DNA from 3 places in the Rhizobium sp. 1399 genome. Region 3 is predicted to be linked to each of the others. Evidence: predicted binding sites of a transcription regulator. Region 3 holds the regulator's gene; each other region holds the start of a gene.

Region 1 (10,737 bases), on a different contig from region 3:
CTCGATGTCCGATGCCTGACCCTGGAAACCGCCCGAAGGCTGATGGACCATGATGCGTGAATTCGGCGTGGCGAAGCGCATGTCCTTGTGACCGGCGGCCAGAAGCAGCGAGCCCATGGAAGCGGCCTGACCGATGCAAAGCGTCGAAACGGCCGGCTTGATGAACTGCATCGTATCGTAGATCGCCATGCCGGCAGTGACGACACCACCCGGCGAATTGATGTAGAGCGCGATTTCCTTCTTCGGGTTTTCGGCCTCGAGGAAGAGAAGCTGGGCGCAGACGAGTGTCGCCATATGGTCCTCGACAGGGCCCGTCAGGAAGATGATGCGTTCCTTGAGCAGGCGGGAATAGATGTCGTAGGAGCGTTCACCGCGATTGGTCTGTTCCACAACCATCGGCACGAGTGCCATAGCGGTATCGACTGGGTTTCTCATGTGCGTCCTTTTAACGTCTTTCCGGCGAAAGCCGGGAATCAAAGAAAAATGCCTTGTCCCTACATAGAGTGTCCCAGCCCCCCTCTTCAAGACACGCATAAGGATAACGTTAAGAAGCGGGCGCGACATATGGCTTTGACATTTCCCTATCCCGTTTCTCCCAAACGCCTGTTAACGGCGAGGCCAGACCTTTGGCTCTCACAGTTTTTCTCTGCGACAGGATGAAGGAAGGCTTACCGCGCCCGATGGATCTCACGGGTATTTACCGGGCGGAAAGCTTACCGACAGATATCGACGAAATTGCCGAGCGCAGATCTGTGCCATTAATCAAACAGCGAGCTTCTTCGGCAAGGATGCGGCCAATTCTCAAGGGGTTGCTGCCGTGTTCAATGTCACTACAGGTCTGTCCATCTGGTGTTCCGAAGCCCTTACGCTGGCTCTGGTTCTGTTCGTGGCCTGGCGCCACGACCGGAAAAGCGGCGCCTACCTTTATTGGGGGCTCGGCTTCCTGTTCAGCGGCATCGGCTTTGCGCTGGTTGCGGTCCGCGGCGAAATCCCCGACCTGCTTTCCATCGAGATCGGCAATGCCATCGCCCTGCTCGGACAAAGTGCCTGGGTCGCCGGCTTCCTGGCGCTCGACCGCAAGAAGATGGAATGGTGGGCGCTGCTGCCGCCAGTAATCTGGCTTGCAGGCGTCTTCCTGCCGTGGATCAACGAGGATTATTCCAACCGCGTCATTCTCTACAATCTCGCCTCGGCGACCGGCGCCACTGCGCTTGCCATGGCGATAGCCGCCGGCGATATCCATCGCGAACGCACGCGCATCATGCTGATGGCCGTCTTCGTGCTGCAGGCCTTCCTCTGCTTCGGCGTGGCGCTGGCAATGGCGCTTATCCTGCCCTCGGATAAGCAGGCGACGAATTTCAGCGGCGGGGCCGCCATGGCCAGCGCCTTCCTGCTCACCATCGCCTTCGCGCTCACCTGCCGCCTCATCATGGAACGGTCGGAACGTCACCTGCGCTTCCTGACGCTGACGGATTCGCTGACGGGCGTGCTGAACCGCCGCGGCCTGCTCGGCTATTTCGACAAGATCCAGGAAAAGGCACATGACGAGCAGCACCAGGTCGGTGTCATCCTCTTTGACCTCGACCATTTCAAGCGCGTCAACGACCGTTTCGGCCATCAATCGGGCGATGCCGTCCTCACCGCCTTCGCCCGCCTTGCTCGTCAGTATATCCCGAACAATATCTTCGGCCGCATGGGCGGCGAAGAATTCGCGGCCTTCGTGACCGTCCGCGACCAGACGGAAGCCGAAGCGTTGGCGGAATCGATCCGCGCCGAATTCTGCCGCCTGCCGGTCAGCACGGGCGAGGCACTGATCCCCGCCACCGTCAGCGTCGGCATCGCGCTTTCCTCGGCGATCGAAGCCAATATCGACCGGCTGGTGTCGGCCGCCGACCGGGCGCTCTATTCGGCAAAAGCTGCCGGCCGCAACTGCACGGTCGTCTTCGGCGAGGAAGAAGCGGCGGCACCCGCGCCTGGCGAGCCGAACTCTCATGCCGGCGAACTCGTGCCGACCGTCGACGATCAAGTGGAAGCATTGCGCCGCATGGGTGTACTTTCCCGCGCAGGCTGAGTGTCCATCTTTTCGAGGCAAGGCAAATCCGCTAAGCCTCTGCCCATGATGATACCGCCCTTCCTCAAGATCAATCCCGCCACACGCCATGTGTCGCTCGATGGCAGCGACCCGGCCTTCTACGGCAACCCGAACGCGGTCTATGCCGCGCTCCATGCCCATTGTCCCACCTTCTACTGGGAACAGCAGAAGCAATGGTTCGTCACCAACTACGATCATGTGAACGGGCTGCTGCGCGACCGCCGGTTCGGCCGGCAGATCCTGCATATTGCCAGCCGCGAGGAACTCGGCCTTCCCGAGCCCGAGCCGCATATCGCCGCCTTCGATCTCGCCGAGCGCTATTCGCTGCTGGAGCTGGAGCCGCCGGAACACACGCGGCTGCGCACCCTCGTCAACCGCGCCTTCGTCTCGCGCCATGTCGAGAGGATGAAACCGGAGCTGGAAGAGCTCGCGAACAAGCTAATCGACGGCTTTGCCGACAAGGGCGAAGTCGAGCTGCTTTCGGCCTTTGCCGATATCATCCCGGTGACGATGATCGCCGGCATGATCGGTATTCCCGAAGAAATGGGGCCGCAGCTCCTCAAGTGGTCACATGCCTATGTGCGCATGTACATGTTCGGGCGCACCCGCGCGGACGAAGATGCTGCGGAGCAGGCGGCACGGGAATTTTCCGATTATGTGAAGACGGTCATTGCCGAGCGCCGGGCCGAACCGCGTGACGACCTGCTGACGCATATGATTCATACCGAGCACAAGGGCCAGTACCTGACGGAAGACGAGCTGGTTTCGACGACCATCGTGCTGCTCAATGCCGGCCATGAAGCGACGGTCCACCAGATCGGCAATTCGGTGCGCATCATCCTGGATAGCGGCTACGATCCGGCTGAGCTTTTCCGCGACGAAACCGCCACCGAACGCACCGTCGAGGAGTCGCTGCGCATCTGCGCGCCTGTCCACATCTTCCAGCGCTGGGCGCTCGAGCCCGCCGAGATCGACGGCATCGCGTTCAAGCGCGGCGACAAGGTGAGCATGATCCTGGCCGCCGCCAATCTCGATCCAGCGAAATTCAGCGATCCCCTCACCTTCAAGCCCGACCGCAACGAGGCACCCAATCTCTCATTCGGCGCCGGCATCCATTTCTGCATCGGCGCGCCGCTGGCGCGGCTGGAGCTCAACGTCGTGCTGCCGATACTGTTCAAGCGCCTGCCGGGGCTCAAACTTGCCAAGACGCCCGTCGTCAAGGACGTCTACCACTTCCACGGGCTCGATCGCCTGGATCTCGTCTGGTAAGCCTTCATATCCGACACTCGGAAACGAAAGCGGCCGGCAAGCTCATCGCGTGCCGGCCGTTTCTGTTCCGCGAGGAAATATCGCATCAGCCGTAACGGCCGGTGATGTAGTCTTCCGTACGCTTGACCTTCGGAGACTGGAAGATCTGCGCGGTCGGGCCGTATTCGATCAATTCGCCCAGATACATGAAGGCTGTGTTGTCAGAGATGCGGCTTGCCTGCTGCATGTTGTGAGTGACGATGACGATCGTGAACTCGCCCTTCAACTGCGCGACCAGCTCTTCGACCTTGGCAGTCGAGATCGGGTCGAGGGCCGAGGTCGGCTCGTCGAGAAGCAGCACCTCCGGACGCAGCGCCACGCCGCGGGCGATGCAAAGACGCTGCTGCTGGCCGCCCGAAAGGCCGAGGCCGCTGCCCTTCAGCTTGTCCTTCACCTCATCCCAGAGAGCGGCCTGACGCAGCGCCTGCTCGACGCGCACGTCCATATCGGCCTTGTTGAGGCGCTCGTGGTGGCGAATGCCATAGGCGATGTTGTCATAGATCGACATCGGGAACGGCACCGGCTTCTGGAACACCATGCCGACGCGGGCGCGCAGTTCATTCATCGAGAAGCTCGGGTCGAGGATGTTCTTGCCGTCGAGCTTGATCGAGCCGGTAGCCCGCATCTTCGGATACAGCATGTAGATGCGGTTCAGGATGCGCAGCAGGGTGGACTTGCCGCAGCCGGAGGGACCGATCAGGGCCGAGACCTGGCGCTCCGGGAAGCTCAGGCTCACATCCTTGATCGCGTGGGCGTCGCCGTAGTAGAAATTGACTTTCTCGAGGGAGATCTTGTCTCTCGCCATCAGCTTTCCCAGCTTGCTGGTAGTATCGATAGTGTCTGCAGACTGAAGCATCATTTCCCACCTTTTCGGTTCAGGACGGAGCGCGATACGACGCTCAGGATTAGAACGACGGCCGTCATCACGAAGGCACCGGCCCATGCAAGATTCTGCCATTGCTCATAGGGGCTCATGGCGAACTGGAAGATGACGACGGGAATGTTCGCCATCGGCTGCGACATATCCAGGCTCCAGTACTGGTTGTTCAGAGCCGTGAAGAGGAGCGGCGCGGTTTCGCCGGAAATGCGGGCGATTGCGAGAAGGATACCGGTCAGGATACCGGTCGAGGCGGCGCGGTAGAGGACGTTGACCGTGACCTTCCAGCGCGGGATGCCGAGCGAAAGGGCTGCCTCACGCATGACATCGGGAACCAGCCGCAGCATTTCGTCGGTCGTGCGCACCACGACCGGCAGGAAGATGAAGGCGAGAGCGATGCCGCCGGCAAAGCCTGAGAAGCGTGAGGTCGGGCGGACGACCACTTCATAGACGAACAAACCGATGATGATCGACGGCGCAGAGAGCAGGATATCATTGACGAAGCGGATGGCCTCGCCGAGCTTCTTGCCGCGGGCGAACTCCGACAGGTAGGTGCCGGCGAGCACGCCGATCGGTGTACCGATGATAACGGCGAGAACGACCATCAGCAGGCTGCCCATGAACGCGTTGGCGAGACCGCCGCCGTCTTCGCCGGGCGGCGGCGTCATTTCCGTGAGAAGGCTGGGGCTCAGCGCAGACAGACCGTGGACCAGCGTCGTCCAGAGTATCCACACCAGAAAGACCAGGCCGAGCACGGTGGCGATGCCACAAAGTGTCAGCGCGATTGCGCTGCCGATCTGGCGGCGGCGGTAAAGGGAACCCGAATAGGTAGCCATGATTATTCCCCCCTCTGCTTTGCCATACGCACCAGCATGAGCTTGGCGGCCGCCAGAACGATGAAGGTGACAACGAAGAGGATGAGGCCAAGGGCTGCCAGCGACGACCGGTAGAGGTCGTCCGAAGCCTCGGCAAACTCATTGGCGAGCGTCGCGGCAATCGAGGTGCCGGGCTCCATCAGCGACACCGCTATGTTATGGGTGTTGCCGAGAACGAAGGTAACCGCCATGGTCTCGCCGAGCGCGCGGCCGAGACCAAGGAAGATGCCACCGACAACGGCCGTGCGGGTGTGCGGGATGACGATGTCGCGCACCACTTCCCACTTTGTCGAACCAAGCGCATAGGCCGATTCCTTCAGCTGCGCGGGGACGACCAGGAAGACGTCACGCATGACCGACGAGATGAAGGGGATGATCATGATCGCCAGCACGATGCCTGATGTCAGCATGCCGATGCCGAGCGGGGCACCCGAAAACAGCGCACCGATCAGCGGGATCGGACCCAGCCAGTCGATGAGCACCGGCTGGATGTAATCCGACATGAACGGAGCAAAGGTGAAAAGACCCCACATGCCGTAAATGATCGAGGGGATGCCGGCGAGAAGCTCGACGGCGTCGCCGATCGGCCCGCGGATGGAGCGCGGCGCAACCTCGGTGATGAAAACCGCGATGCCGAGGCTAACGGGAACGCCGATGATCATGGCGAGTGCCGAGGTGACCAGCGTGCCGTAGATCGGCACGAGACCGGCGAATTGCTGAGCAACCGGATCCCATTCGGTGCCGGTCAGGAAGCCGAAGCCGAAGGTGCGGAAGGCAAGAAGCCCGCCCATGGCCATGGAGATCGCCGCTGCCAGCAGAGCGGCGAGAACAAACAGGCCGCAGCCCAAAACTATCCAATAAAAAATCCGATCGCCTGCGGCGCCGTCGCGGCGCTTCACGCCCGCGGTGTCGGCGGGCAGCGACGCCAGTGCTTCGCTCATATCCGTACGCTCTGCTGCTTTGAGGGGGTGTCAAAGGCATTCGGGGCGGAAAGCTTGGCTTTCCGCCCCGACCGCAGTTTCGTCAGGATCAGCTCTTGAAAGAGGCCGTCCAGTAATCTTCGATCTGCTTCACGAGCGTGTCCGGAAGCGGAACGTAATCGAGCGAGGAAGCCTCCTTCTGACCCTTTTCGAGAGCCCACTTGAAGAAGGAGAAAGCAGCCTTGGAGCGTTCAGCGTCCTTCGGTTCCTTGTACATGATGGCCCAGGTGGTTGCCGTGATCGGCCAAGCCTTTTCACCCGGTGCGTTGGTCATGATCAGGTAGAAGTCCTGAGCCTTGCCCCACTCTGCACTTGCAGCTGCAGCCGAGAAGCTTTCAGCGTTCGGCTTCGGATACAGGCCGGCAGCGTTCTGGATGAGAACGTAGGGCAGCTTGTTCTGCAGGGCGTAGGCGTATTCGACGTAACCGATCGAGTCCTTGACGCGGGTAACGTAAGCAGCAACGCCTTCGTTACCCTTGCCGCCGATGCCGACCGGCCAGTTGACGGCAGTGCCTTCACCAACCTTCGACTTCCAGTCCGGGTTTACCTTGGAGAAGAAGTTGGTCCAGTTGAAGGACGTGCCCGAGCCGTCCGAACGGTGAACAACGGCAATCTGGCTGTCGGGCAACTTCAGGCCCGGGTTCAGATCGGCGATGGCCTTGTCGTTCCACTTGGTGACGTTGCCGAGGTAAATATCAGCGAGGACCTTGCCGGAGAGCTTCAGTTCGCCTGATTTGATGCCCTTGACGTTGATGACGGGAACGATGCCGCCGACAACGAGCGGGAACTGGCCAAAGCCGCCAGCCGTCAGATCTTCCGGCTTGAGCGGGGCGTCGGAAGCGCCGAAGTCAACCGTTGCAGCCTTGATCTGGGCGATACCGCCGCCCGAACCGATCGACTGGTAGTTCAGCTTGTCGCCGGTTTCCTTGTTGTAGTCTGCCGACCACTTCGAAAGAACCGGATAGACGAAGGTCGAACCAGCGCCGGTAATATCGGCAGCGGAGGCCGAGACTGCCAGAGCGGCAACCAGGCCGGCGCCGAGGCAGGCCGAAAGAAGTTTCTTGGTGAGCATTTGCGACTCTTCCCTGATGGAACGAAAGGACGACGAGGCTCGGCGCCATGGAGGGGGTGTCCACTGTCAGGGGCGCTGAATTTCCTCGTCACGGGAAGGCGGCTAGGCGTCTATTATTACAGTTTGATGACAGTTTGTGACGGGTGACATGAAATGCAACGCTGTGCATAAGTCGCTGAAGTCACTGACTTTCCTAGTGAATCGCGCGCTGACAAAGCCTTCGTAAATGAGGTGCAGCCCTATTGCCGCAGGGCTGCGGTCGATTGCCGCAGCAATGCGTGAAAATGTCGTTTTCAGACGCCAAAATGCTCCGAGGACCGGACGACCACCCGAGTGTGCTGCCGCAATCTATGCGGCAAGCTCTTGAAGCTTGCTGGATATCTCGAGTGCCGACATAGGTTTTCCGATCAGATAGCCCTGCAGCTGGTCGCAGCCGGCCTCACGCAGGATCGCCGCCTGGCGCGTATTCTCGATACCTTCAGCTGTCACGGGAATCTGCAGAGCGGTCGCCAGGGAGATGGTGGCTCTCAGAACATCGGCGCCATTCGAGGCTTGGTCGAGAGCGGATACGAGCGAACGGTCGATCTTCATGCGATCAAACCCGAACTGCCGCAATGCGCCGATGCTTGCATAGCCGCAGCCAAAGTCATCAAGCGCGAATTTTATACCGACCTGTTTGAGGTGATCTATCGACCTGCGGGCCTGTTCCGGATTTGTCATCAGGACGCCTTCCGTGATCTCCAATGTCAAACGCTTCGGATCGAAATCGAGCTCCTGCAGAAGCGAGATCACTTCGGCGGCGAATTCCGGATTGCAGAGTTGGACCGGCGAAACGTTCACCGACAATGACAGGCCAGGCCAGTTCTTGGCATGCCCGATCGATGTTTTCAGCATATGAGCGCCGAGCGCATCGATGAGGCCGCACCTTTCGGCGAGCGGGATGAAAATCTCAGGGCTTATGTTCCCTGTTGGAACTCGCCAACGCGCTAGCGCTTCAAGACCAGTAACAGCACCTGTCGCAGCAGAGACGAGAGGCTGGAAAAAGGCTTCGATCGCACCATTGCTAATGGCGCTCTTCAACAAAGCTTCCATTTCGGCGACCCTCTGGCGTTCCAGATCCAGCTCCGGGTCGTATTCGATCGCCCGGCCTCTGCCGTTTGCCTTGGCACGATAGAGCGCCATATCCGCCCTGCGGAGAAGCTCCAAAGGCGGTACGTCTCCGTCACGTGCGGCAGCTCCGATGCTTGCGCCAACTTCGATTGTTCGCCCTTCGATTTTGAAGGGCTCGGTGAACAGCGCCAGAATAGTCTCTTCTATCTCCCCACGCGCGGCGGTTCCAATCTGCACCAGCGCAAACTCGTCGCCTCCCAGCCGGGCGGCCGCAACGACTTCAGGGTGACAGGCGATCAGGGCGTTCGAGACGATCCGGATCAGGTCATCCCCTACCGCATGCCCCCAGGCGTCGTTGACAGCCTTGAATCCATCGAGATCGACCAGATAGAGCCGGGGTGGCGCAACATCGGTATCTTCCAGCTCTTCCAGCAGTGCGAGAAGCCCGTGCCTGTTCAACAGGCCGCTCAGGCTATCGTGGTTCGCTTCGAAAATCGCCGCTTGCGCCAATTGGCGTAGGCGGCGCGCCTCTGCTGCACCCACCAGCAGAACACCACCCAGGAACATCGCAAGGATGATGACAGCGGCCGCGACGTAAGGATAGACTTCGTGAAACACGGCGGTTCCGGGCGCTTTGCTGGGCCAGACAAGATGGCCGATGACGCCACCTCCTATGTCCGTGATCGGCGTGTTCAGCAGGCCCGACTCGGGCGCGGCGGCAAGGCGCAACCCTTCGAGTTCATGCTCGTCCGAAAAAGTGTCGAGAACCTCCGACGTGAGATCCTTGTAGAGGCTCAGGACACTCAGCTTCGGAAGCTCGCCTTCTGCGGTGAAAGGCTGGATTGCCTGTGACACGATCAGCGCGATGCCCGTTTCGGTCCGGATGAAATTGACCACCGGCGCCTGTCCGGATTCAGCAGCTTTGTCGATCTGCTGGTAAAAAGCTTCGCCGAAAGAAGCACTAGGCTGGAAGGGCTTGCCTTTGGCGTATGCGGAGATGACCGAAGAGCGGTCGGGGCCGATCACGACCGCGCCGTCATAGAGCGGATAATCCGCTGTGGTCTTGCCCCAGTTCTCATAGGCCCAATCCGTGGCGTCAGGAGATGAGATCGCTTTATAGGCATCATCCCATACGGCGTTGTCCGTGGTTGTCGCGCTCAAACGATTGGCAAAGGCCGAGATCGCTGCACGGGCAGCGCGCGTGGCCCTGGCATCATCGATCTTGTTTGCAGACCGGTTCATCGTGGCGACGACATGGGCCATGAGGCCCGTCAGCACGAGAGCGACGACGAGGAAGAAGATGGTTGTCGCAATGATGGAAGACGTTTGGGTTCGAACGTGCCTACCTGCAAGATTCGACGACATGCCAATCCCGAAAAGATGAATTGCAAGGCCATGTCTATGGTGACGGCAGGAGACATCATGTCCGCAATGCGCTGCAGATAAGATCTATCATTTGATGATGTAGACACTATTAATGAGAATGATCAAAAGCCATCCATCCGGGCAGCTTTTTAGACCTTGATCACATAATCCTTGCGAGTCGTTTCAACGACTTCCCAGGTTCCTTTAAAGCCTGGCCTGAGGATCATCCGGTCGCCCGCCTTCAGATGAACCGGCTCACCGCCATCCTCGGTCACGATCGAATGGCCGGAGAGCAGGCTGAAATATTCCCACTCCTCATAGACGATCCGCCACTTGCCAGGCGTTGCCTCCCAGATGCCGGAATAGAGGCCGCCCTCGGCCTCCTCCAGGTTCCAGGTGCGGAATTGCGGATTGCCGGAAATGATGCGCTCGGCGGCGGGAGCGCCGACTTCCGGTTCGACGCTGTCGATATCGAAGGAGATCATGTTTGCCATGGTTATCGCGCTGAGGTCAGAAGTTTCAGGCCGAAGCCCATGAAGATGACGCCGGCCGCGGCGTCAAGTGTTCTACGGCCGCGCGCATAGACGCCTGCAACGGCAGGGTTGCGCAATACTGTCAGCACGAACGAGTACCAGAGCGAGGAGACCAGAACCATCGTGGCGACGGCAGCAGCACCCTGCATCCAGCTATGCTCGGCCGGCAGCGTCGCCGCAAAGAGCGAGGCGACGAAGAAGGCCGATTTCGGATTGGCGAGATTGGTTGCGAGCCCCGAATAGAAAGCCTGCTTCGGGCCGATCCCTGCCCGCACGGCTTGCGGCTCTCCACTGCCCGCCTTGCGCCAGGTGCTCCAGACGAGCTTTGCACCGAGGAAGCAGAGATAGAGCCCGCCGGCGACCTTCAGGAACAGATAGGCGAAAGGTGCGGCCGCAAAGAGTGCGCTGATGCCGAGCCAGCCGGCGAGCCCCCAGCAGAAGGTGCCTAGGATGACGCCAGCGATGACGGCCACTGCCGCGCTTCGCGAACCCTCCAGCGCCGTCCGGACGACGATGAGGAAGTTC
Region 2 (10,737 bases), on a different contig from region 3:
ACAGGAAATTGGACAGTCGCTCTTCGCCGCTGGTACGGATGATGAGATCAGGGTCCGGGATGCCGGCTGTATCGAGCCGGGCGTCGATCAGCGCAGGGGTAATATCCTGCGATCTGAGGCGCCCCTCCTCCACATCCTTGGCGAGGCTCATCATGGCGCGGGCGATCTCATCGCGAGAACCATAGTTGAAGGCGATGACGAGTGTCAGCGCCGTATTGGCCTTGGTCGTCTCCTCGGCTTCCAGCAGAAGCTTGAGGATATCGCTGCGCAAGTTGACGCGGTCGCCGATCACCCTGATGCGCACATTCTGCCGATGAAGCTCGGCCAGGTCACTGCGGATGAAGGCCTTCAGCAGGCCAAGAAGGTCAGTGACCTCGGCCTCCGGGCGACGCCAGTTCTCCGAGGAGAAGGCAAAGAGCGTCAGGTATTTGATGCCAAGATCGCCGGCAGTGCGCACGGTCTGGCGAACGGTCTCGACCGCCCTGCGGTGTCCCATCGTCCGCGGCAGGCCGCGCTGCTTTGCCCAACGACCGTTGCCATCCATGATGATGGCAACATGTTCTGGCGCAGTCAAAAATGAGGTTTCCGACATTTTCCGTCCGGTCTTTCTTGGCAAGGACGCAAGTATACTAGACCTGCATGATTTCCTTTTCTTTCTCGCCAAGCAAGCGGTCGATTTCCAAAATCGTCTCGTCCGTCATTTTCTGAACGCGTTCCGACTGTGCCCGGCTTTCGTCCTGGCCGATTACGCCATCCTTTTCGGCTTTCTTAAGGCCGTCCATGCCGTCTCGGCGAACATGGCGAATCGCAACCTTGCTCTTTTCGGCATAGTCATGGGCGACCTTGACGAGAGACTTGCGGCGCTCTTCGTTGAGTTCCGGCAGCGGAATGCGAAGGTTCTGGCCGTCGACGATCGGGTTCAGGCCGAGATTCGATTCGCGAATCGAACGATCCACGGCGCCGACCATGCTCTTGTCCCAGACGGATACCGTCAACATGCGCGGCTCCGGAACAGTGATGTTGGCGACCTGGTTCAGCGGCATGCGCGAACCATAGGCTTCAACCGTCACCGGGTCGAGAATGTTGGCCGAAGCGCGGCCCGTACGCAGCGATGCAATGTCGCTCTTGAACGCGGAAATGGCACCATCCATGCGGCGCTTCAGTTCCTTGATATCGATACCTTCACTCATGTCTATGCTCCCGTATCAGAAGATTTGCGCCGGCAACCGCGCAGCTCCCTATCAGTTGTCGGATACGATGGTCTTGAGACCACCACCCGTCAAGATTTCAGCGAAACGTCCCTTCTCGTGGATCGAGAAAACAACGATCGGAATGGAATTCTCGCGTGCGAGCGCAACAGCGGCGACGTCCATAACGGCGAGGCCCCGGTCGAGAACCTCCTTGTGGGTCAGATGGTCGAAACGCGTCGCCTCCGGATCTTTCTTCGGATCGGCGGTATAGATGCCGTCTACCTGTGTACCCTTGAAGATCGCCTGGGCACCCATTTCGGCAGCGCGCAGCGCTGCAGCAGAATCGGTGGTGAAGAAGGGATTGCCGGTTCCGCCGGCAAAGATCACCACCCTGCCGAGCGACAGGTGATACAGCGTGGCGCGCTGAGAGAAACTTTCGCAGATTTCCGGCATGGAAATGGCCGACAGAACCACCGTGTCAATGTTGAGCTTGCGCAGCGAGGTTGCGAGCGCGAGCGCATTGATGACGGTGCCGAGCATGCCCATGTGGTCGCCGGTGACGCGGTCGCCGCCCTTGGACGCAACCGCCACGCCGCGGAAAATGTTACCGCCGCCGATGACGACGCCGACCTCGACGCCCATCTGCCGTGCATCGGCAATGTCGGACGCGATGCGATCCGCCACCGCAACGTCGATCCCGAAGCCTTGGCTTCCCATCATGGCTTCCCCGGAAGCCTTGAGTAGAACACGTTTATAGATTGGTTCCGACGTCATGTTGGCTCCTCGTATATTGCCGCAATTGCCCGATACACGAAGGGCACCGCGTTGTCACGCGATGCCCTTCGGTTTTCCCAAATATGGCAGCAAGATCAGCCCTTGGCGACAGCGGCGACTTCGGCTGCAAAGTCAGTTTCTTCCTTCTCGACACCTTCGCCGAGGAGCAGACGAGCCATACCGACGACTTCGATCGGGGCGCCGGCTTCCTTTTCGGCTGCTTTGATCGCAGCGCCGACCGTCAGGTCCGGGTTGATAACGAAAGACTGCGAGAGAAGAGCCACTTCCTCGAAGAACTTGCGCATGCGGCCTTCGACCATCTTCTCGATGATGGCTTCCGGCTTGCCGGATTCGCGGGACTGCTCGATGAAGACGTTGCGTTCGCGCTCGGCGACTGCGGCATCGACTTCTTCGGCGCGGATCGCCAGCGGGTTGGTAGCAGCAATATGCATGGCAACCTGGCGGCCGATCGACGTCAGAACGGCCTTGTCGCCGACCGACTTCAGAGCAACGAGAACGCCGAGCTTGCCGATGCCGTCGCCGGCAGCGTTGTGGATGTAGGTCGCGACAACGCCGTGCTCGACTTCCAGCTTGGCCGCACGACGAAGCGTCATGTTCTCGCCGATGGTCGCGATTGCTTCCTTGACGGTGTCGGCGACCGGCTTGCCGGATGCCGGATAGGTCGCAGCCGAAATGGCTTCGACCGTACCGTCCGTGGACAGCGCAACTTCGGCGATGCCGCGTGCGAGATCCTGGAAGGCATCGTTACGGGCAACGAAGTCGGTTTCGGAATTGAGTTCGATGACAACGGCCTTGTGACCGGCGCCGGCGATGGCGACCAGACCTTCAGCAGCGGCGCGGCCGGACTTCTTGTCGGCCTTGGAGATGCCCTTGGCGCGCAGCCAGTCGATCGCGGCTTCGATGTCGCCGTTGGTCTCGGTCAGTGCCTTCTTGCAGTCCATCATGCCTGCGCCGGACTTTTCGCGCAGTTCCTTCACCAGTGCAGCCGTAATCTCGGTCATAAGTTTCCTCTTGTCGGTTCAAGCGGTGCCCGCAGTTTGCGGCGCGGCACCGGATTGAGGCACGAAATGTACCTGTATGTATGACAGCGTTATGAAGACGCGTCACAACAGAATTCATTGAGGCAAAAGCAGTCACAGCTTCCGCCTGAAAAGGGCAAGGCCGCCCAACTTCAAAGAGTCGCGAGCGGCCTTTCCCAATCTTTGCAAGCTTTGGCGGAGCTTTGCTCCGCCTGCTTTTATCAGGCTTCGGTCGCCTCATCGAGCGCCGGCTCGAACGGAGCTTCCGCAGAAGCGCCGAGGTCGCGGCCCGATCCGCTCTGCTGACGGGCAATACCGTCGATGGCAGCGCGGGCGATCAGGTCGCAGTAGAGAGCGATGGCGCGCGAAGCGTCGTCGTTGCCAGGGATCGGATAGTCGATCAGGTCTGGATCGCAGTTCGAGTCTATGATGGCGACGACCGGGATGCCGAGGCGCTTGGCTTCGTCGATCGCGATCTTTTCCTTGTTGGTGTCGATGATGAACATCAGGTCCGGCGTGCCGCCCATGTCCTTGATACCGCCAAGGGCCTTATCGAGCTTTTCGCGCTCGCGCTCGAGGGTCAGGCGCTCCTTCTTGGAGTAGCCAGACTGCTCGGACGACAGGATTTCGTCGAGCTTGCGCAGGCGCTGGATCGAGTTGGAGATCGTCTTCCAGTTCGTCATCATGCCGCCGAGCCAACGCGAGTTGACGTAGTACTGGGCAGAACGCTTGGCCGAGTCAGCGATCAGCTCGGAAGCCTGACGCTTGGTGCCGACGAAGAGAACGCGGCCGCCACGAGCAACGGTGTCGGACACGACCTGCAGGGCGCGCGACAGCATCGGAACGGTCTGGGCCAGGTCGATGATGTGGATGTTGTTACGATCGCCGAAAATGTACGGCTTCATCTTCGGGTTCCAGCGGTGAGTCTGGTGACCGAAGTGGACGCCGGCTTCCAGAAGCTGGCGCATAGAAAAATCAGGCAATGCCATGCCTTGTTACTCCTTTTCCGGTTGAACCTCCGCAAGGCGAACAGCATCCTCTTCGAAGATGCCACCGGGCGGAAAAGCCGGATTTCTCCCGGACGATCCCATGCCTTACGTGTGGAATGCGCGTGGCCTTACATTCGATTTCCTGCAAAAGCAAGGCTTGCGCCAAAAAATCTGACGAGAACGGACGAATGAGCCGCGCCTGCAATATATACGCGTTGCCGGCTCAGCTTGCCAGCATGTTCAGCAGCGACAGCATCACGCCGGCGTCCGGGATCGGCAGCACGGCATCGATCTCGGCCGGCAACTGGCCGGCAATCGGCCCTTTGGTATCACCGGTCGCCGTGCCGAGCGGCCCGCGAAAGCCGTGTTTGGTCCAGGCGAGCTCCTGCAGGCGGGCGCTCGTCAGCGCCTCGATCAGGCGTTCGGCCGTTTCGTCGACGACGATCAGCGGATGGGCCGAATAGACCGTCGGGCGCGGATAGAGGACGACGGGCTTGGCGCCCGGCCCCGACTGGATGCGGCTCCATCGGTCGGCATCGGCGAGCGCCCATTCGACGAGTTGATTCTCATAACCGACAATCATCGGTTCGCCGCCGAGGCCGCCTGCCAGATACTGGTCGAACAGCTTGCCTGACGATGGCGACTTGAAACCCATACTGCGGAAGATCGACTGCACCTTGCCGCCGTATTGGGCGAGATCGTCTGATGTCGCGACATTGCCGCTGAAGAGGCTGAGCGCGAGGCCCGAGAACATGAAGCCCGAATTCGACCGGTTCGGATCGGTGGAGACGATGCGCGCCCGGCCGTAGAGCGCATTGACGCCAAGTTTCGACCAATCCGTCCCGGCAAGGATGGCATCAAGCAGCGCCTTCAGGTCGAGCTGGTGATGGCCGTTGATTACCGTCACGAGGCCCGATTTGATCAGCCCGTCCACGACCGGCTGCCACGTGTAGACGACGACAGGCGTGTTCAGCATGACCCTGTCATCGCGGATCTTCACGCCGCTCTGACGGGCGATATCCACCATGATGGAGGAGGACGGCCAAAGAAATTGCGGGTTTTGCGAAAGCAAGGCCCGCTCGCGCACCATTTCGACCGAGCCGGCGACGCGACTGTCGATCGAAAGGCCGTAGCCCTTGATAGCGTCAACGACATCGGGATCGGCAAGGAAAGCCTCCTTTTCGCCACCGATGAAGCCGAACAGCTTTGTGCGCGTACCCAGCAGGCCCTGCAGTTCCGGCCTGTCGCGGACGGCGAAATAGCCGCCCGTGCCGGCAATACCGGTGGCGAGCAGTCCAACTCCAAAGGCGCGGCGGGAAAGGGCCATCAGCGTCCGAAATCCTCTTTGAGCGATGCCTGGATGAGGCGCAGGTCGGTATCGAGCGTGCCAAGCTCAGCATCGACAAGGCTGTCGGCATAATGAACGAAGGCATCCTCGAGCTTCACCAGCACGGCGTGGACATCCTCCAACTGCTTGACGTCAGGCGCGCGTTTCGCCTCGATTACCGCAAAGCCCTCGGCAACTTCGGCCGCACGCGGCAGATAGTAGCTGAGGAAACGGCGTACGGAATTGGCACTTTCCGGCCTCGCCTCCACCTTGCGGAAGACATCGGCGGCGATTTCCGCCAGGTGGCGTACGCGCGCCGCCGTCTGCTTGTCGGTGATATCGTCCGCGGCCGTCTCCAGCCTTTGTGCGGCGGGCACAGCCCCTTCCAGCAATTCTCTCGCGAAGGCAACGCGACCGCGGCCGATCACCTTGATATCGAGACCTTCGAAAAGCCTGCGTGGCGCCAGCAGGAAAACGAGGCCGGCAAAAACTAGGAGGCCGATGACAGCGGCAATCCAGAACGGCATGCCGGCAGCAAAAGTCAGAATGGGGACGAGAATGGCCGTCACCACTCCCGCCACGATCCAGTTACCATCATTGCCGAGCCAGTTACCCATGGCGGCCCTAGTTGTAACCGCGTGCGGTGCGGAACGCTGCCGCAAGGTCCGAGCGTCCGTCGAAGACGCGTGCCGCCGTCGCTGCCGCCAGACTGTCGAGCTGGGTCTTGTCCGCATCGCCGAAGGTAATGCCGAAGATCGGCACGCGTGGTTCCATCGCGTTCCAATCGCCCATGAAGGCCGCACTTTGGTCATCGGATCTGCCGTCGGTCATGATGATGATCGCCGGCAAATAATTGGACAGGTCCGCGGTTTTCGCCATCTGCTGAAGCGCCCTTTCGGCGCAGGCATACATGTTGGTGCCGCCGCCGGCATGCTGGCCGGCAACTGCATTGAGAAGCCCCTGCTGCTCCATCGTGTCACCCGAAGCCGAAAAGATATCGCGGACATTGGCATCGAAGGGAATGACGAAGATGCGGTCGGCCGGCGACCATTGCACCAGCACCTTGCTTGCCTCCTCGGGCGTGAACAGGAAACGCATCGCCTGCTGCAGGCTGTTCTCGCCGTCCCCCTGCATGGAGCCCGAAAAATCGAGGCAGAGCGCCGTCAGCGACGGTTTGCGGAGTGCTGCCTGATACAGGGTTAGCGCCTGGCGGATCACTGTTGGTTCCGGCATGCGGATCGCGGTCACCAGTTTGGCTGGATCGAAATTCCAGCTCGGCTCCGGCTCAGCGGTGACGCTGCCGAGCGGCAGGCGGCGACCGGTTTCGGCAATCTTCTTCTGAACATCGGGTGAGCGCAGATAGGCGAGCAGGTCCTTGAAGAAGGTCTGAACCTCGGGACCGCGACCGTGATCGATAAAGCCGATCGGCGAATCCGCCATCGCGACGCCATCGGCAGGATAGATGGCGTAAAGCGGTTCCTTGCCCATGCCCGTGAGCTTGTCGTTGGTTTCCTTGATGACTGCCTCATAATTCCACATGGCATCGTAGGTCGTGCCCTTGCTGGCGGAATCCGTATAGAGGTCGGCAAGCCAGCCCGAGGAGCCGGAGGAGCGCGCAACACCGGCAAGCAGGCTTCGAACGGTGTCCTGAACCGTCTTGTCATCGAGATCGCCGGGCTCGATCACAGGCTTGTTGCCGAGCGCACTGGAGAGCATGGCGAGATAGGCGCTGGCACCGGAATTCGATTGTGTCGCCGATGTCATCAGGAACTTCAGCGAGCCGCTGTTCACCGCTGCCAAGATATCCTTCATGAAGACATCCTTGCCGACCCAGCCGAGCTGCTCGGCCTTCGACTTGCGTACGCCGAGAATGACGGGCGTCTGCGCCACCGACGTCAGGTCCTTGATCCTGCGTTTGGTATCGAACATGTCGACCCAGACGTTGGAAGCGGGCCAGACAGCGTCCTGCTCGACACCCTGATCGCTTTGCAGCGCGAGGCCGATATCGAGCGTGCCCTCATATTTGAAGGAGCAAGTCGCGTGCTTCTCCTTGCAGAATTCCTCGACGATCGGCTGCAGCACGGTGTTTTCCGAGCCGGAAACGATCGAGAAATTCGGACCGCTGCTGAAAGCATCGCAGCCTGCCAACGCCGCGAGACCAGATAGCGCCAGTGCGCAGAGGAATGATCGGATCATGGTTTTGCCGGTCACGCCTGGGTCATCGCCTTCTTGAGGTCGATCGTCAGTTGTTCCATCTGCTGCTCGGCTTGAGCCCGCTTCTTGCGGCCCTCTTCCTGCACGCGCAGCACGCCGGTGACGGTATCGATCAGATCCTGATTGGCCTTGGCAAGCGTCTCCATATCGACGATGCCGCGCTGCGACTGCTGCTCGATGGCGATCGCCTGATCCTTCATCATTTCCGAGGCCTGGCGGATCATGTCATTGGTGGCGTCGGTCACCGACTTCTGCAGGTCGAGGGCCGATTTCTGCAGTGTGAGCCCGAGGAGGATGACCATCTTCTGCTTCCAGGCAGGCACCGTCAGCGCCGAGGTTGCCTGCAGATTCTCGATCAGTGTTTCGTCGCCGGCCTGGACGATACGGATCTGCGGAAGCTGCTGAATGCCGAGCTGGCGGGCCTGCTGCAGATAGAAGATGCGCTTTTCCAAGCGGTCGAGCGCCTGGAGGCTGTCCTGATAGGTCTGGGCTTCCAGCATGCCGCCACCGGGGCCGGAGACTGCGGCGTCGGCTGCGCTCTTCAACTTCGGCAGCTCGATCGAGCGGAAGTGCTCGGCGAAGTTCTTGCCCGCCTGCACATAGGCATCGAGCTTTACGATCGACTGTTTCGTCTCTTCATGCAGGTCGTCGAGCAGGGCGATGTCGCGGCGCAGCGTATCCTTGTGGCGGTCGAGTTCCAGGCCGATGCGGTCGATCTGGCCGGCGACGTCCTCGAATTCCTCCTTGAAGCGCTCGAGACGCGCCTTGGCGGAGAGGAACATGCGGCTCAGGAAGCCCTTATCCTTGAGGGACGCGGGATCGAGGCTCTTGGATTTCAGGATGATGTCGGTCAAAAGCTTGCCGACATCGCCGAGATCCTTGTTGCGCACCTCGCGCAGGATCCTGTCGGCATAGTCACTGACGGCCTGCTGTGCGCGGTCGCCGTAAACGGATATTCCGGCGCGGTCTGTAATACTGATGGTGTCGGTAATGCGGGCGACTTCCGCAGGATCGGCGGCAACGGCCGACAGGGAAGCATTCTGAACCGTTGCGAGATCGGTGTCGGCCATTGGGGTCGTCTTTCTCGGCTTGTGGTGCAATTGGTCTTACGAATTGCAAACCCATTTTTGCGGCAAATGGGTCATCCACTTTCGAGGCTGGGAAACTCGGCATCCACGCAATACCCGCCCCGCACGACTCATTTGCGAGGTCGCAGTTTAGCGGCACTAGAAATAAGCTTTTATGACAGCCGCTTAAGCTTGCGGCGAATGCCGCCTTACTGGCAGACCGGCGCGGCCTTCTTGTCGAGAAGCTCGAGCTTGGCAAGCTTGCCGGTCAGGACGAAATCGCCGTAATCCATCGTCAGATCCCGCGTAATGCCGTTCTCATAGAGCTTGAACGACATGCGGTAGACCGGCAGGGTGTCGGATTTGGCATTCTCGTTGAAATAGGAGATCGTCACGGGCCAGAAGGCGGCCTTGGCGAACTCGCCGGCATTGCCTGCATCAGCCTCATTCGTGACCGGAGTCTCCTGCTTACCCACGATCGTCGTTGTCACCAGGGATTTGTCGCCATCGTCGGAGCCGTCGAAGACGCGAGCCTCGAAGAAGCGCTTGCCATCCTTGGCGTTCTGAATGACGTCGAGCATGTGCTCGGTCGGAAAGCGGCTTTCCTCGAGTTGCAGCTCACGGCTTGCCGGCTGCGTGAGGTCGACCTTCACGCCTTCCGGCTTATCTTGAGCCGCGCCGTTGACTTCCTTGTCGAGCTGATCGTCGGTGAAAGACTTGGTATCGAAGGTGAACTTGCCATCCTTCAGGCTCTCGAACGTCTTGGTCTGCTGGTCGCTGACGCGCACGTTGTCGCCGGTGTCGATCTGGGTGACGAAGCGGAAATTCGTGGTAAAGCCTTCGCAGTAATTGCCGTCGAACTCATAGACCATGCGGCCATACATGGAGGAGATGCCGGAGCGCTCCGAAGCGTCCTTCAGTTCCAGGTCGTAGATGGCGCGGTGAGCGACGAGCCCGGTTGCGATCGCAGCGCTCGTCGCCGGCGCGGCCGCCCAGGCATTGGCGGAAACGCTTGCGAGAAGAAGAGCGGCAAGTGACGATCGGAACATTCATTAACTCCTGTTGGACTCGTCCGCGATGTTATAAGAACGCTTTCGGCCAAATCGAGGCTCGAAACTGTCACATTAAAGATTCTAGTCTTGATGCATTCTTTTTGAAGAATTGACAACAAAAGCGGAGACGAAAATGTCCGATGTAATCGCAACGCGCCTGTCGGAAATGGGGATAACCCTGCCCGAGGCAGCAGCACCCGCCGCCAATTATGTCCCCTATGTCATCAGCGGCAACCTTCTCTATATTTCCGGCCAGCTGCCGCTCGAAGGCGGTAAGGTTGCCGTCTCCGGCCACCTCGGCAAGACTGTCGATGTTGCCACTGGCCAGCGTGCCGCAGAGCTTTGCGCCATCAACATTCTTGCTCAGGCAAAGGCAGCGCTCGGCGGCAATCTCGGCCGCATCCGCCGCGTCATCAAGCTCAACGGCTTCGTCGCGTCGGCGCCTGATTTTGTCGAGCAGCACCTCGTTATCAACGGCGCCTCGAACTTGATCGCCGGCGTGCTCGGCGAAGCCGGCAAACATGCCCGCGCTGCCGTCGGCATGGCAGCCTTGCCGCTCAATGCAGCAGTCGAAATCGATGCTATCATGGAAATCGCATAATGACGAATGCCGCCTGGATCAAAGAGCTGCCGGTTGCGCACCGCGGCTACCACGACCTCAACAATGTCGTCTGGGAAAACACGCTCTCGGCTTTTTCACGGGCCGTCGAAGCGGGCTTCGCCATCGAATGCGACCTGCATTACGCCTCGGATGCCGTGCCGGTCATCTTCCATGATGAAGATCTGGAACGCCTCTGCAACCTCAAGGGCGACGTGCGGGAACGGACCTCCCAGGAGCTCGGGCTGATCGCCGTCGGCGGCACGAAGGACAAAGTGCCAACGCTGAAGCAGCTTCTCGCACTCGTGCAGGGCAAGGTGCCGCTGGTGCTGGAACTCAAGGGCCGCGAAGCCGACGACGAGGGCTTTGCCGAAGCCGTTCTCGACGTACTCGAGGGCTATGAGGGCAAGGTTGCGCTGATGAGCTTCGACCATTGGCTGCTGAAGGATCTCAAGGAGCTCAATGCGCCCTACCCGATCGGGCTGA
Region 3 (10,737 bases):
CGGCCGTGGAAGGCGCCTTCGAAAGTAATGATGTGGAAGCGCTCGGGATGGCCCTTGGAGAACTGATAGCGGCGCGCCGTCTTGATGGCGCATTCGAGCGCCTCGGCGCCTGAATTGGTGAAGAACACCTTGTCGGCGAAAGTGGCATCCGTCAGGCGCTTGGCAAGCTTCTCCTGTCCCGACACCTCATAGATATTGGAGAGATGCCAGACCTTGTCGGCCTGATCCTTGAGAGCGGCCACAACGTGCGGATTGCCATGCCCCACGGAGGTAACGGCAACGCCCGCGCCGAAATCCAGATATCGCTCGCCCGTTTCGGTGATCAGCCACACGCCTTCGCCTCGCTCGAACCGCAGCGGGGCACGAGAATAGGTATCATAAAGCGGCGAGGCTTCAGCCATGGCGCAATCTCCTGGTCAGGCTCTGAGGCAATGGACTCCGGCTAAGAAAACCAGGCCCGAAAAATCAAAAATGCCGCCTTGCGGCGGCAGGGAGCACTATTTACTTTTCGCACTGCAATGTCAACAAAACTGAGGATTTAGCACATGCGTCAAGCCTCAAATCAGACTTGCAGGTCTATCAACAGCTAATGTTGCAGAAATGACTCTCCGGGGAAGCAAGTTGGGGAAAACCCTGAATTCGGATTCATCGGATTCACGCGACTCTTGTCACAGAGTCAGGCTCACACTAGGTTAAAGTTCAATTACTAGACTGCATGCGGCGGAACTAGTCACCAAAATTGATCAGGCGTTTCTTGCTTCGGAGACTTCCGAGGCAACGGTGAGGGATTCTGCCATCACCAACGCGAAAGGTGGAGACAGGGCAATGAACTGGACAGACGAGCGTGTCGAGAAGCTCAAGAAGCTTTGGTCGGAAGGGCTGAGCGCCAGCCAGATCGCTGCGCAGCTTGGCGGAGTGAGTAGAAACGCTGTTATCGGCAAAGTTCACCGGCTCAGTCTTCCCGGCCGCGCCAAGGCCGGCGGCACGGCGACCGCTGCGCGCGCACCGAAGCGCAATACGTCGGCTCCGCGCGCCCCGAACTATGCGTCTCGCATCACCACCCGCACCGTTACCCGCCAGCAGGGCGCAACGATGCTGAAGGAAGAGATCGAGATCGAAACGGTCGAGGAAATGGAATATGTGCCGGCCAAAAACGTGGTCGTGCCGATTTCGCGTCGTCTCGGCCTGACGGAACTGACGGAGCGCACCTGCAAGTGGCCGGTCGGCGATCCTCTGAAGGACGACTTCTACTTCTGCGGCTGCGACTCCCCGGATTCCTCGCCCTATTGCAACTATCACCAGCGCCTCGCCTACCAGCCGGTCAGCGAACGCCGAAAGGCTGTCCGGGTCGCCTGACCAGCGCCTTCTCAACAGATGCAGCATCCGCCGCCCCTCTTCGCTGACGCGCAGAGGGGCGTATTTTTTAGTCGGCACAGGAGGGCTGGAAAACGGCTCCTGACCACGATCTGCCGGGGGCCGATCTCTGCCTGCCGTTCACCATGCCTGACGATGCGAACTTGGCCCAACGCCGCCGATGCGTTTCAGCCCTAGACCGGTATGGAACGGTGGTGATGGCGCTGTAACGCGATTTTCTGATACAGATGCGGTATTCTCGTGGAGTAGCACGGCGCAAACAGTCGGTCAGGGGTGCCAATGGAGATCGATCCAAAGCGGATGGCAATGGGGTTCGTCGGGACGGGCACGATTACCGAGGCCGTCGTCACCGGATTGGGCAAGACAGCGTTTCGCGACACACCGGTAGTGCTGTCACCGCGCAGCGCAAGCGTCGCCGCCCGCCTTGCGGCGGCAAACCGGAATGTGTCGATCGCTTTGGGGAACCAGGATGTTCTCGACCGATCCGATCTCGTATTTGTGGCAGTGAGGCCGCAAATTGCCGAGGAGGTCATCCGCTCGCTCCGATTTCGGCCGGGCCACCATGTCATCAGCTTCGTCGCGGCCACGCCAATGGATCAACTGCTGGCGTGGATCGATCAGCCAGTTCGCCTGAGCCTGGCAATTCCACTTCCGTTCATCGCAGATCTTCAGGGCGCGACTGCGATCTACCCGCCCGACGAGGTTTCCCACGCCCTCTTTTCGGCGCTCGGAACGGCGATCCAGGTTGAAAACAGACCTGAGTTCGAACTTCTCGCGGTGGCGAGCTGCCTGATGGCCACCTATTTCGGCATCCTGGACGCGACGTCGACCTGGCTGCAGAGCCAAGGGCTTTCGAGAACGGCTGGCGACGCCTACCTCCGTCAATTGTTTTCCGGCCTCGCCCATGCTGCCCGTTCAAAACCTGTCGCGAGTTTTGATGAACTCATCGGCGAGCATTCGACCAAGGGCGGATTGAATGAACAGGTGCTCGAAAACTTTCGCGAGTTCGGCGGCACTGCGGCTCTGCAAAAGGCTCTTGATCGAGTTCTCGCACGCATTCGTCTGTAGAAAGCAGATTCTCTCGAGGTTCGCTTTCGGCGCCTGGTGTCGGCTTTCATAAGAAGCTAGGGGTGCCAGATAGACAAACGGGCCGCCCGGCAAAACCGAGCGACCCGTTCGTGACCTCCGATCACTCGGATCAGGCTTCCATGGAATATCCCGCGCCGCGGACGGTGCGGATGACATCCTGCATGTTGGAGAAGTTCAGCGCCTTACGCAGGCGTCCGACATGGACGTCGACGGTACGTTCGTCCACGTAGATATCGTGGCCCCAGACGCCATCCAGAAGCTGCGAGCGGGAGAAGACCCTGCCCGGCGACGACATCAGGAATTCGAGCAGGCGGAATTCGGTCGGGCCGAGACGGACTTCGCGGCTCTTGCGATGAACGCGATGGGTTTCGCGATCGAGCTCGATATCACCACACTTCAGAACGGTGGAGAGAACCTCCGGACGGGCGCGTCGCAGCATCGCCTTGACGCGGGCAACAAGTTCCGGCGTGGAGAAGGGCTTGACGACATAGTCGTCCGCGCCGGTCGAGAGACCGCGAACGCGTTCGCTCTCTTCGCCGCGTGCCGTCAGCATGATGATCGGCAGGCGCTCGGTCTCCGGCCGCATGCGCAGCCGGCGGCAGAGCTCGATGCCGGAAACGCCCGGCAGCATCCAGTCAAGGATGAGCAGGTCCGGCGTGCGCTCCTGAAGCCGGATTTCGGCCTCGTCGCCACGGAGGATCGTATCCACCTCGAAACCTTCAGCCTCGAGGTTGTAGCGGAGAAGCACACTCAGCGCCTCTTCATCTTCAACAACTGCAACTCTTGGGATCATGCGTGTCAGTCTCCTAATGCATGATCCTTAAACCGGGGGTGATTTAAGCAACGGACCATGCAGAAACTTGGAATTGGCTGCGACCTTTGCGCGCCCCAGCGCAGGGCGCGCACGCAATTGGCAGGTCCGGATTACTCCGTCACCGCACCGACGGTATTGGAGCTGTCGTCCTTCGGACGCTCACCCTCCGGCTGGGCGCCGGTTGCCATGTAATAGATCGTCTCGGCGATGTTGGTCGCATGGTCGCCGATGCGCTCGATGTTCTTGGCGCAGAAGAGAAGATGCGTGCAGCTCGTGATGTTGCGCGGATCTTCCATCATGTAGGTGAGGAGTTCGCGGAACAGCGAGGTGTACATCGCGTCGATCTCATCGTCGCGCTCGCGGATGGACTTGGCCTTGTCCGCAGAACGCGTCGTATAGACGTCGAGCACTTCCTTGAGCTGGACGAGCGCCAGTTCGGAGAGATGCTCGAGACCGCGGGCGAGCTTGCGCGGAACGCCGGTGCTTTGGACGGCGATGACGCGCTTTGCGGTGTTCTTGCCGAGGTCGCCGACACGCTCGAGGTCGGCGGCGATGCGGATCGAACCCATGATCTCGCGAAGGTCGGAGGCCATCGGCTGGCGACGGGCGATCGTGACGATCGCCTTGTCGTTGATTTCGCGTTCCGCGTGATCAAGGATCACGTCGTCGGAAATGACCTTCTGGGCGAGCGCAGTGTCGCCGTTGACCAGCGCACGGACGGCCTCGCCGACCATCTGTTCGGCAAGACCACCCATCTCGGAAATGCGCCGGGACAGGAATTTCAGATCGTCATCGTAAGCGGAAAAAATATGTGTCGATGCCATGGGGCTTTGTCCTCGAAAATCGGGAAGGCTTCACATCGCCAAAATCAGCCGAACCGGCCCATGATATAGTCCTGGGTGCGCGGATCGTCGGGATTGGTGAACATCTTGTCGGTGTCATTTTCCTCGACCAGGTTGCCGAGGTGGAACATTGCGGTACGCTGTGATACGCGCGCGGCCTGCTGCATGGAATGCGTCACGATGACGATGGTGTAGTTTTCGCGCAGCTCATGGATCAGCTCTTCGACCTTTGCAGTCGCGATCGGGTCGAGTGCCGAGCAGGGCTCGTCCATCAGGATGACTTCCGGGCTGACGGCAACGGCGCGTGCGATGCACAGACGCTGCTGCTGACCACCGGACAGGCCGGTGCCGGATTCATGCACGCGATCCTTGACCTCGTTCCAGAGGCCGGCGCGCTGCAGGCTCGTCTCGACGATCTGGTCCAGGTCGGCCTTGGACTTGGCAAGGCCATGGATGCGCGGTCCGTAAGAAACGTTTTCATAGATCGTTTTCGGGAACGGATTCGGCTTCTGGAACACCATGCCGACGCGGGCACGAAGTTCGACGACGTCGATGTCGGGATCGTAGATATCGTCGCTGTCGAGCGTGATCTTGCCGGTGACGCGGCAGCCATCGATCGTGTCGTTCATGCGGTTCAACGACCGCAGGAAGGTGGACTTGCCGCAGCCCGACGGGCCGATCAGGGCGGTCACGGTGTTTTCGCGGACGTTCAGATTGACATCGAAAAGCGCGCGCTTCTCGCCGTAATAAACGGAGACATCCTGACCGATCATCTTATACGGGACGTTGCTCATTTTCTGGTCCAGCGCCTTCTCGACTGCGGCTTCCGTCAACATGTTCATGATCTTTACTCCGTTTACCAGCGGCGCTCAAAGCGACGACGCAAGAGGATAGCTCCGATGTTCATGACGATCAGGAACAGGAGCAGGACGATGATGGCACCCGAGGTTCTTTCCACGAATGCGCGCTCGGCTTCGTTGGCCCACATGTAGACCTGGACCGGAAGTGCCGTGGAGGGATCGAGCGGAGTGGCCGGCGCCTGGGCGACGAAGGCGACCATGCCGATGAGCAGCAGCGGCGCGGTTTCGCCGAGTGCGTGGGCAAGGCCGATGATCGTGCCGGTCAGGATGCCGGGCATTGCAAGCGGCAGCACATGGTGGAACACCATCTGCATCTTCGAGGCGCCGAGGCCAAGGGCAGCCGCGCGGATCGACGGCGGCACGGCGCGCAGGGCCGCGCGTGTGGCGATGATGATCGTCGGCAGCGTCATGAGGGTCAGCACCAGGCCGCCGACCAGCGATGCCGAACGCGGCAGGCCGGCGAAGTTGATGAAGACCGACAGGCCGAGCAGACCGTAGACGATCGACGGAACGGCGGCGAGGTTGTTGATATTGACCTCGATCAGGTCCGTCAGCTTGTTCTTCGGCGCGAATTCCTCAAGGTAAATCGAGGCGGCGACGCCGATCGGCAGTGAAAGCACGAGAACGATCAGCATCAGGTAAAGCGAGCCGATGAGGGCGACGCCGAGACCTGCGGCTTCCGGACGGCTGGAATTGCCGTTGACGAAGAGGCCGGTGTTGAACGTCTTGTGGAGAGCACCGCTCGCCTTCAGCTCATTCATCCAGGCAACCTGCTTGTCGTTGACCTTGCGGTTCTTCTCATCGACCGAAAGATTGATCTGGCCTTTGTTGGCGCTGTCGATATTGGCATCTGCAAGCACTGTAACATTGACGGTCTTGCCAATGATCGACGGGTCGGCAACGACCATGTCGCGCAGCTGAATGGGCGCACCCTTGGACAGCATGCTGGACGCATCGCGCACGTCAGGACGGCTTGCGGCATTGATGCCGAGCTGCTTGACGATCGCGTCGCGCAGCAGAACCGGATAGTTGGCAGCGACCAGCACCGAAGGGTCGGTCGCACGCTTGTTGTCCGGGTCGATCGTCTTCTCGGAGAATTCGATCGGCAGGGTGATCGACGTCTGCAGGAAGGCCGTATAGCCGTTGCTGATGACCGTCCAAAGCAGAATGAAGAGGAAGACGAGGCCGAATGCTATGGCTGCGATGCCATAGGCCTGGAACCGGCGCTCGGCAGCGTAGCGACGCTTGATGCCGATATCGCGACGCGCGGGCGCCTTGGAAACGGTGACGCCGGCGACGGGGGAAACAATATTCGTCATTCGTACTGCTCCCGATATTTGCGCACGATGTAGAGCGCGTAGATGTTGAGGCAAAGCGTGATGCAGAACAGCGTGATGCCAAGTGCGAAGGCAACCAGCGTCTGCGGCGAGGTGAACTCAAGGTCGCCGGTCAGCTGGTTGACGATCTTGACGGTCACTGTCGTCATCGGCTCAAAGGGATTGATCTGGATACGGGCGGCGACACCGGCGGCCAGAACCACGATCATGGTTTCGCCGATGGCGCGCGAAGCGGTCATCAGCAGCGCGCCGACGATACCGGGAAGGGCTGCGGGCAAGACCACCTTTTTGATGGTTTCGGAGCGTGTAGCGCCGAGACCGAGCGAGCCGTCACGCAGTGCCCGCGGAACTGCGGTGATGATATCGTCCGACAGCGAGGAAACGTAAGGGATCAGCATGATGCCCATGACGATGCCTGCGGTGATGACGCTCTGTGCCTGGATGAAGTTCGTATAGCTGCCGCTCAAAAGACCGCTGATCTGCGCCGAGAAATCACGCAGGAACGGCCCGACGGTGACGAGTGCAAAGAAGCCATAGACGATCGTCGGAATGCCGGCGAGCACTTCGAGAAGCGGCTTGGCGATCGAGCGCACTCTCGAAGAAGCATACTCGGCCATGTAGATGGCGGCAAAGAGGCCGACCGGGACGGCGACCAGCATGGCGACCAGGCCGATATAGAGCGTGCCGAGCAGGAGTGGGATGAGCCCGAACTGGCCGAAGGAGGAGCTGCCCGCACCGGCAAAACGCGGATCCCAGACCGTTCCGAAGAAGAAGTCGACGAAGGGAACGGCTGCGAAGAAGCGGCTCGCTTCTGTCAGCATCGAGAGCACGATGCCGATCGTCGTCAGAATGGCGATGGAGGATGCAACCAGCAGCGCCCAGAGCATAACGCGCTCGACACGGTTGCGGGCACGGAAGCGCGGAGCAACGGAGCGCAGCGCATAGAAAGCACCTGCGACAGATATGAGCAGCACGATCGCCGTCATGATGACGCGGCTCGTCATGCTCTCCGAGTTCAGGGTCTTTGCGGCAGCGATCATGTAGGGCTGCGGCTCGCCGGCGAGCGGTACGCCCTTCTCGCTGAGCTTTGCCTGCAGACCCGCAGGATTGCTCGACAAGGAGGAAACCTCATCCGAGGTCAGCAGGTTCATGCCGCGGGCAACCGTGGCGACCATGCTGTAGGCGAGGTCCTGCTGGACGGCCGGTTGCGCCTTCACGTCATCAGGAAAGGCGCCGCGAACGGAGGAAGAGATGATGCCCGGGCTGATAGCCAGCCAGGCAAACAGAACGATCAGGGAAGGCAGAACAGCCCAGATCGCGGCATAGGAGCCATAATAGGCCGGCCGCGAATGCAGGGCAGAAGACCTGCCTCCGGAAAGCGCCATCGCGCGGCTGCGCGCAGCCATATAGGCAACGGCGCCGATCACTACCAGGCACAAGAGTATGATGGATGTGCTCATTCGTTACGTCCCCAGGCCCACAGCCCCCAAAGAGCCCGGCAGCTCCAGGAGCGTGCCATCGGCTTCAATATCATGGAGAAGAAGTTCATCCGCCCGGCACCCCAATGGAGCCGGGCGGATAAGGTGATGCCGGCGCGACGCCCCCGAGCGTCGCGCCGGCAAAGTCATTACATGGTCTTGCCAGCCTCTACGGCCTTACGGATCGCTTCGCGTTCTGCATCCGGAGCAGCAACGAGACCGTATTCGACGAGCGGGCTGTCAGGGCCGATCATCTGGTCGGATACGAAGAAGTTGACATATTCCTTCAGGCCCGGAACGGCGCCCAGATGTGCCTTCTTGACATAGAAGAACAGCGGACGGGAAACCGGGTAGGTGCCGTTAGCGATGGTTTCCGTCGACGGAACGATGCCGCTCATGGTCGCAACCTTGAGCTTGTCAGCGTTGTTTTCGTAGAAGGAGAGACCGAATACGCCAACCCCGGTCTTGTTGGCAGCGATGCGTGCCAGAGTTTCCGGATAGTCGCCGTCGATGTCGACAGCAGCGCCGTCCTTGCGAACCGCGACGCAAGCCTTGCCCTGGGCAGCCTTGTCGGCGATTTCCTTGGCGATGACTTCCTGAGCGCCGGAAGCCTTGCAGCCGGCGGCGAGAACGTTCTGTTCGAAGACTTCGCGGGTGCCGTGCTTTTCGCCCGGGATGTAGGCGGCGATATCAACAGCCGGAAGCTTCGGGTTGACTTCAGACCACTTCTTGTAGGGGTTGGCGACGAGCTTGCCGTCAACGACAACCTGGGCAGCGAGGGCCTTGTAGATGTCGGCCGGAACGTAGGCAACGTCCGGGTTGGAAGAGTCGGTTGCGAAGACGATGCCGTCATAACCGATCTTGACTTCCTGGATGTCCGTTACGCCGGCTGCCTTGCAGGCTTCCGCTTCATTCTTGTTGATCGGACGCGAGGCGTTGGCAACGTCGATCGTGTCTTCACCGACGCCCTTGCAGAATTCCTTCAGACCAGCGCCCGTGCCGCCGGATTCGACGACCGGCGTCTTGAAGTTGGTGAAGGTTTCGCCGAAGGACTCGGCGACGATCTTTGCGTAAGGCAGGACGGTGGACGAACCAGCAACCTGAATCTGGTCGCGAGCAACTGCAACGCCAGCGAAAGCGGCGGTTGCAGCAAGCGCGGCAACAGTAAGTTTAAAGGTGTTCATTTGAATCTCCCGGCATTTGGGCTTGTGTGAGTGCGGCCTCAAAGAGGCCCTCGCATTGCCTTTTTTCATCGGCAGGACTCTCTTAGCGCCTTAAGCACCGTCCTTTTATGTCAGATCGATGAAACATTTATGACAAGATAAATTCTTGATTTTAAATGCAAAAATATGACGTCGAAAAATTGCGTGCGACATGTTGCGTCAGAAGCGCACGGTAAACTCCGTTCCCTTGCCCACCTCTGATTTTACGATCAGCCGTGCACGGTGGCGCGTCAGAATATGCTTGACGATGGCAAGCCCGAGGCCCGTGCCCTTCTTGGAACGGCTGTCTTCGATGCTGACGCGATAGAAGCGCTCCGTCAAGCGCGGTACATGTTCGGCCGGAATGCCTGGCCCCCTGTCGACGACGCTGACTTCAACCGGCTGGCCCGATCCATTCTTCAGCCAGACATCGACGACTTCGCCTTCCTGGCCATATTTGCAGGCATTTTCCATCAGGTTCTCGAAGACCTGAACGAGCTCGTCGCGGTCTCCCAGCACTTCGACCTTGCCGTCGGGCAGGTGCAGGTTGATCGAGACGCCGACATCCTTCGCAAGCGGCACAAGCGAATCCCTGACATGGCCGAGTAGCGGCACGAGATCCACCCTCTCATCCGGGGCGATATGCGACTTGAGCTCAAGCCTGGAAAGAGACAGAAGGTCGTCGACGAGCCTGCTCATACGCGTCGTCTGGTCGAACATGATGCCGAGGAAACGTGCCTGCGCCTTCGGATCGTTCTTAGCCGGACCCTGGATCGTCTCGATGAAGCCGCGCAGCGAGGCAAGCGGCGTGCGCAGCTCATGGCTGGCATTGGCGACGAAATCCGAGCGCATGCGATCGATGCGGCGTATTTCGGAAATATCCCGGAAGGAGAGGATGTAATAGCGCTCGTTGCGGCCGTCGTCGTCCTTGAATTCGACAGGAGCGCTGCGAACGATATAGACGCGCTCCGAAGGCAGCCGCTCGGAATGTTCGATCTGGTTCGGGGCGTTGGTGGCGATGGTTTCGCGCACCATGTCCAAGACGCCGGGAGAACGCAGCCGCGCCGATATATGGGAGCCGAGCGCCACCTCGCCGAAGGCCTTTTCGGCCGCGCGGTTCTGAAACAGTACCGAGGCATCTTCCGAGAGCACCATGACCGGGATATCGAGGCCGGCCAGCGTGGCGGAGACTTCCGGCAGGCGGCTTGGGAGCACTTCAGGCTCGGGTTCGATCGGCTCGGCGACGTCAGGTCTGATGACCGGCGCCTCGTTGAAGAGCGAGGTGAAGATCATCACGAGCAGCAGGGCGAGCACGATCCATTTGTTCATGCCTGCGGCAAGCGCGACAAGCGCGCTCAGCAGCGTCGCCAGCAAAACCGGGCGCTCGCGCCGGATGCGCGCCAACAGGCTTTTTGTCCACGGCATCTCGTCTTCCAAACTGCCCCTCACGGCATCGATTCGTTTTTCTTTATATTCAAACTCTGCCTGATAGCCGCGTTTCATGACAGAAGTTTTCCATTTGAGAAACTTGCGCGAAAAGCCGCAGCGCGCGTGACCGAATTGCGCTTTGCTTACGCAGAGGATTTGATTTTCAATGATAAATATGTTCGCCTGCTGAAAAATGAAATCATCAAGCGCAGGAGGAGACGATGGCCGAAGACGTCGAAAGCAGGGTTGTGGAGCTGGAGATCAGGGGCAAGAGACGCGTCTTCGATATCGATGATCCCGTGCTGCCCGACTG

What was found. The regulator PhoB, encoded in region 3, activates phosphate uptake and scavenging genes when phosphate is short. The targets are predictions, from matches to a motif close to TGTCATNNANCTGTCAT.
Positions count from the first base shown of each region.
Region 1: the regulator PhoB is predicted to act here: its motif matches at 7,320-7,336, upstream of pstS (phosphate ABC transporter substrate-binding protein PstS).
Region 2: the regulator PhoB is predicted to act here: its motif matches at 8,766-8,782, upstream of J2X71_RS34180 (toxic anion resistance protein).

Region 1 is NZ_JAVDSU010000004.1:268,115-278,851, reverse strand. Features, by position in the region: gene clpP (ATP-dependent Clp endopeptidase proteolytic subunit ClpP) at 1-435, opposite strand, end outside; gene J2X71_RS15710 (GGDEF domain-containing protein) at 818-2,071, shown strand; gene J2X71_RS15705 (cytochrome P450) at 2,117-3,361, shown strand; gene pstB (phosphate ABC transporter ATP-binding protein PstB) at 3,447-4,205, opposite strand; gene pstA (phosphate ABC transporter permease PstA) at 4,256-5,113, opposite strand; gene pstC (phosphate ABC transporter permease subunit PstC) at 5,116-6,093, opposite strand; gene pstS (phosphate ABC transporter substrate-binding protein PstS) at 6,182-7,204, opposite strand; gene J2X71_RS15680 (bifunctional diguanylate cyclase/phosphodiesterase) at 7,553-9,679, opposite strand; gene J2X71_RS15675 (cupin domain-containing protein) at 9,829-10,173, opposite strand; gene J2X71_RS15670 (LysE family transporter) at 10,176-10,737, opposite strand, start outside.
Region 2 is NZ_JAVDSU010000018.1:17,479-28,215, reverse strand. Features, by position in the region: gene J2X71_RS34220 (isoprenyl transferase) at 1-592, opposite strand, end outside; gene frr (ribosome recycling factor) at 630-1,190, opposite strand; gene pyrH (UMP kinase) at 1,242-1,964, opposite strand; gene tsf (translation elongation factor Ts) at 2,060-2,986, opposite strand; gene rpsB (30S ribosomal protein S2) at 3,226-3,993, opposite strand; gene J2X71_RS34195 (substrate-binding domain-containing protein) at 4,217-5,320, opposite strand; gene J2X71_RS34190 (5-bromo-4-chloroindolyl phosphate hydrolysis family protein) at 5,320-5,937, opposite strand; gene J2X71_RS34185 (substrate-binding domain-containing protein) at 5,945-7,516, opposite strand; gene J2X71_RS34180 (toxic anion resistance protein) at 7,528-8,604, opposite strand; gene J2X71_RS34175 (cell envelope integrity EipB family protein) at 8,811-9,650, opposite strand; gene J2X71_RS34170 (RidA family protein) at 9,787-10,254, shown strand; gene J2X71_RS34165 (glycerophosphodiester phosphodiesterase) at 10,254-10,737, shown strand, end outside.
Region 3 is NZ_JAVDSU010000001.1:700,890-711,626, forward strand. Features, by position in the region: gene J2X71_RS03665 (aspartate aminotransferase family protein) at 1-401, opposite strand, end outside; gene J2X71_RS03670 (GcrA family cell cycle regulator) at 826-1,356, shown strand; gene J2X71_RS03675 (pyrroline-5-carboxylate reductase) at 1,654-2,442, shown strand; gene phoB (phosphate regulon transcriptional regulator PhoB) at 2,573-3,256, opposite strand; gene phoU (phosphate signaling complex protein PhoU) at 3,388-4,101, opposite strand; gene pstB (phosphate ABC transporter ATP-binding protein PstB) at 4,146-4,961, opposite strand; gene pstA (phosphate ABC transporter permease PstA) at 4,976-6,298, opposite strand; gene pstC (phosphate ABC transporter permease subunit PstC) at 6,295-7,776, opposite strand; gene J2X71_RS03705 (substrate-binding domain-containing protein) at 7,944-8,978, opposite strand; gene phoR (phosphate regulon sensor histidine kinase PhoR) at 9,177-10,400, opposite strand; gene ppk2 (polyphosphate kinase 2) at 10,646-10,737, shown strand, end outside.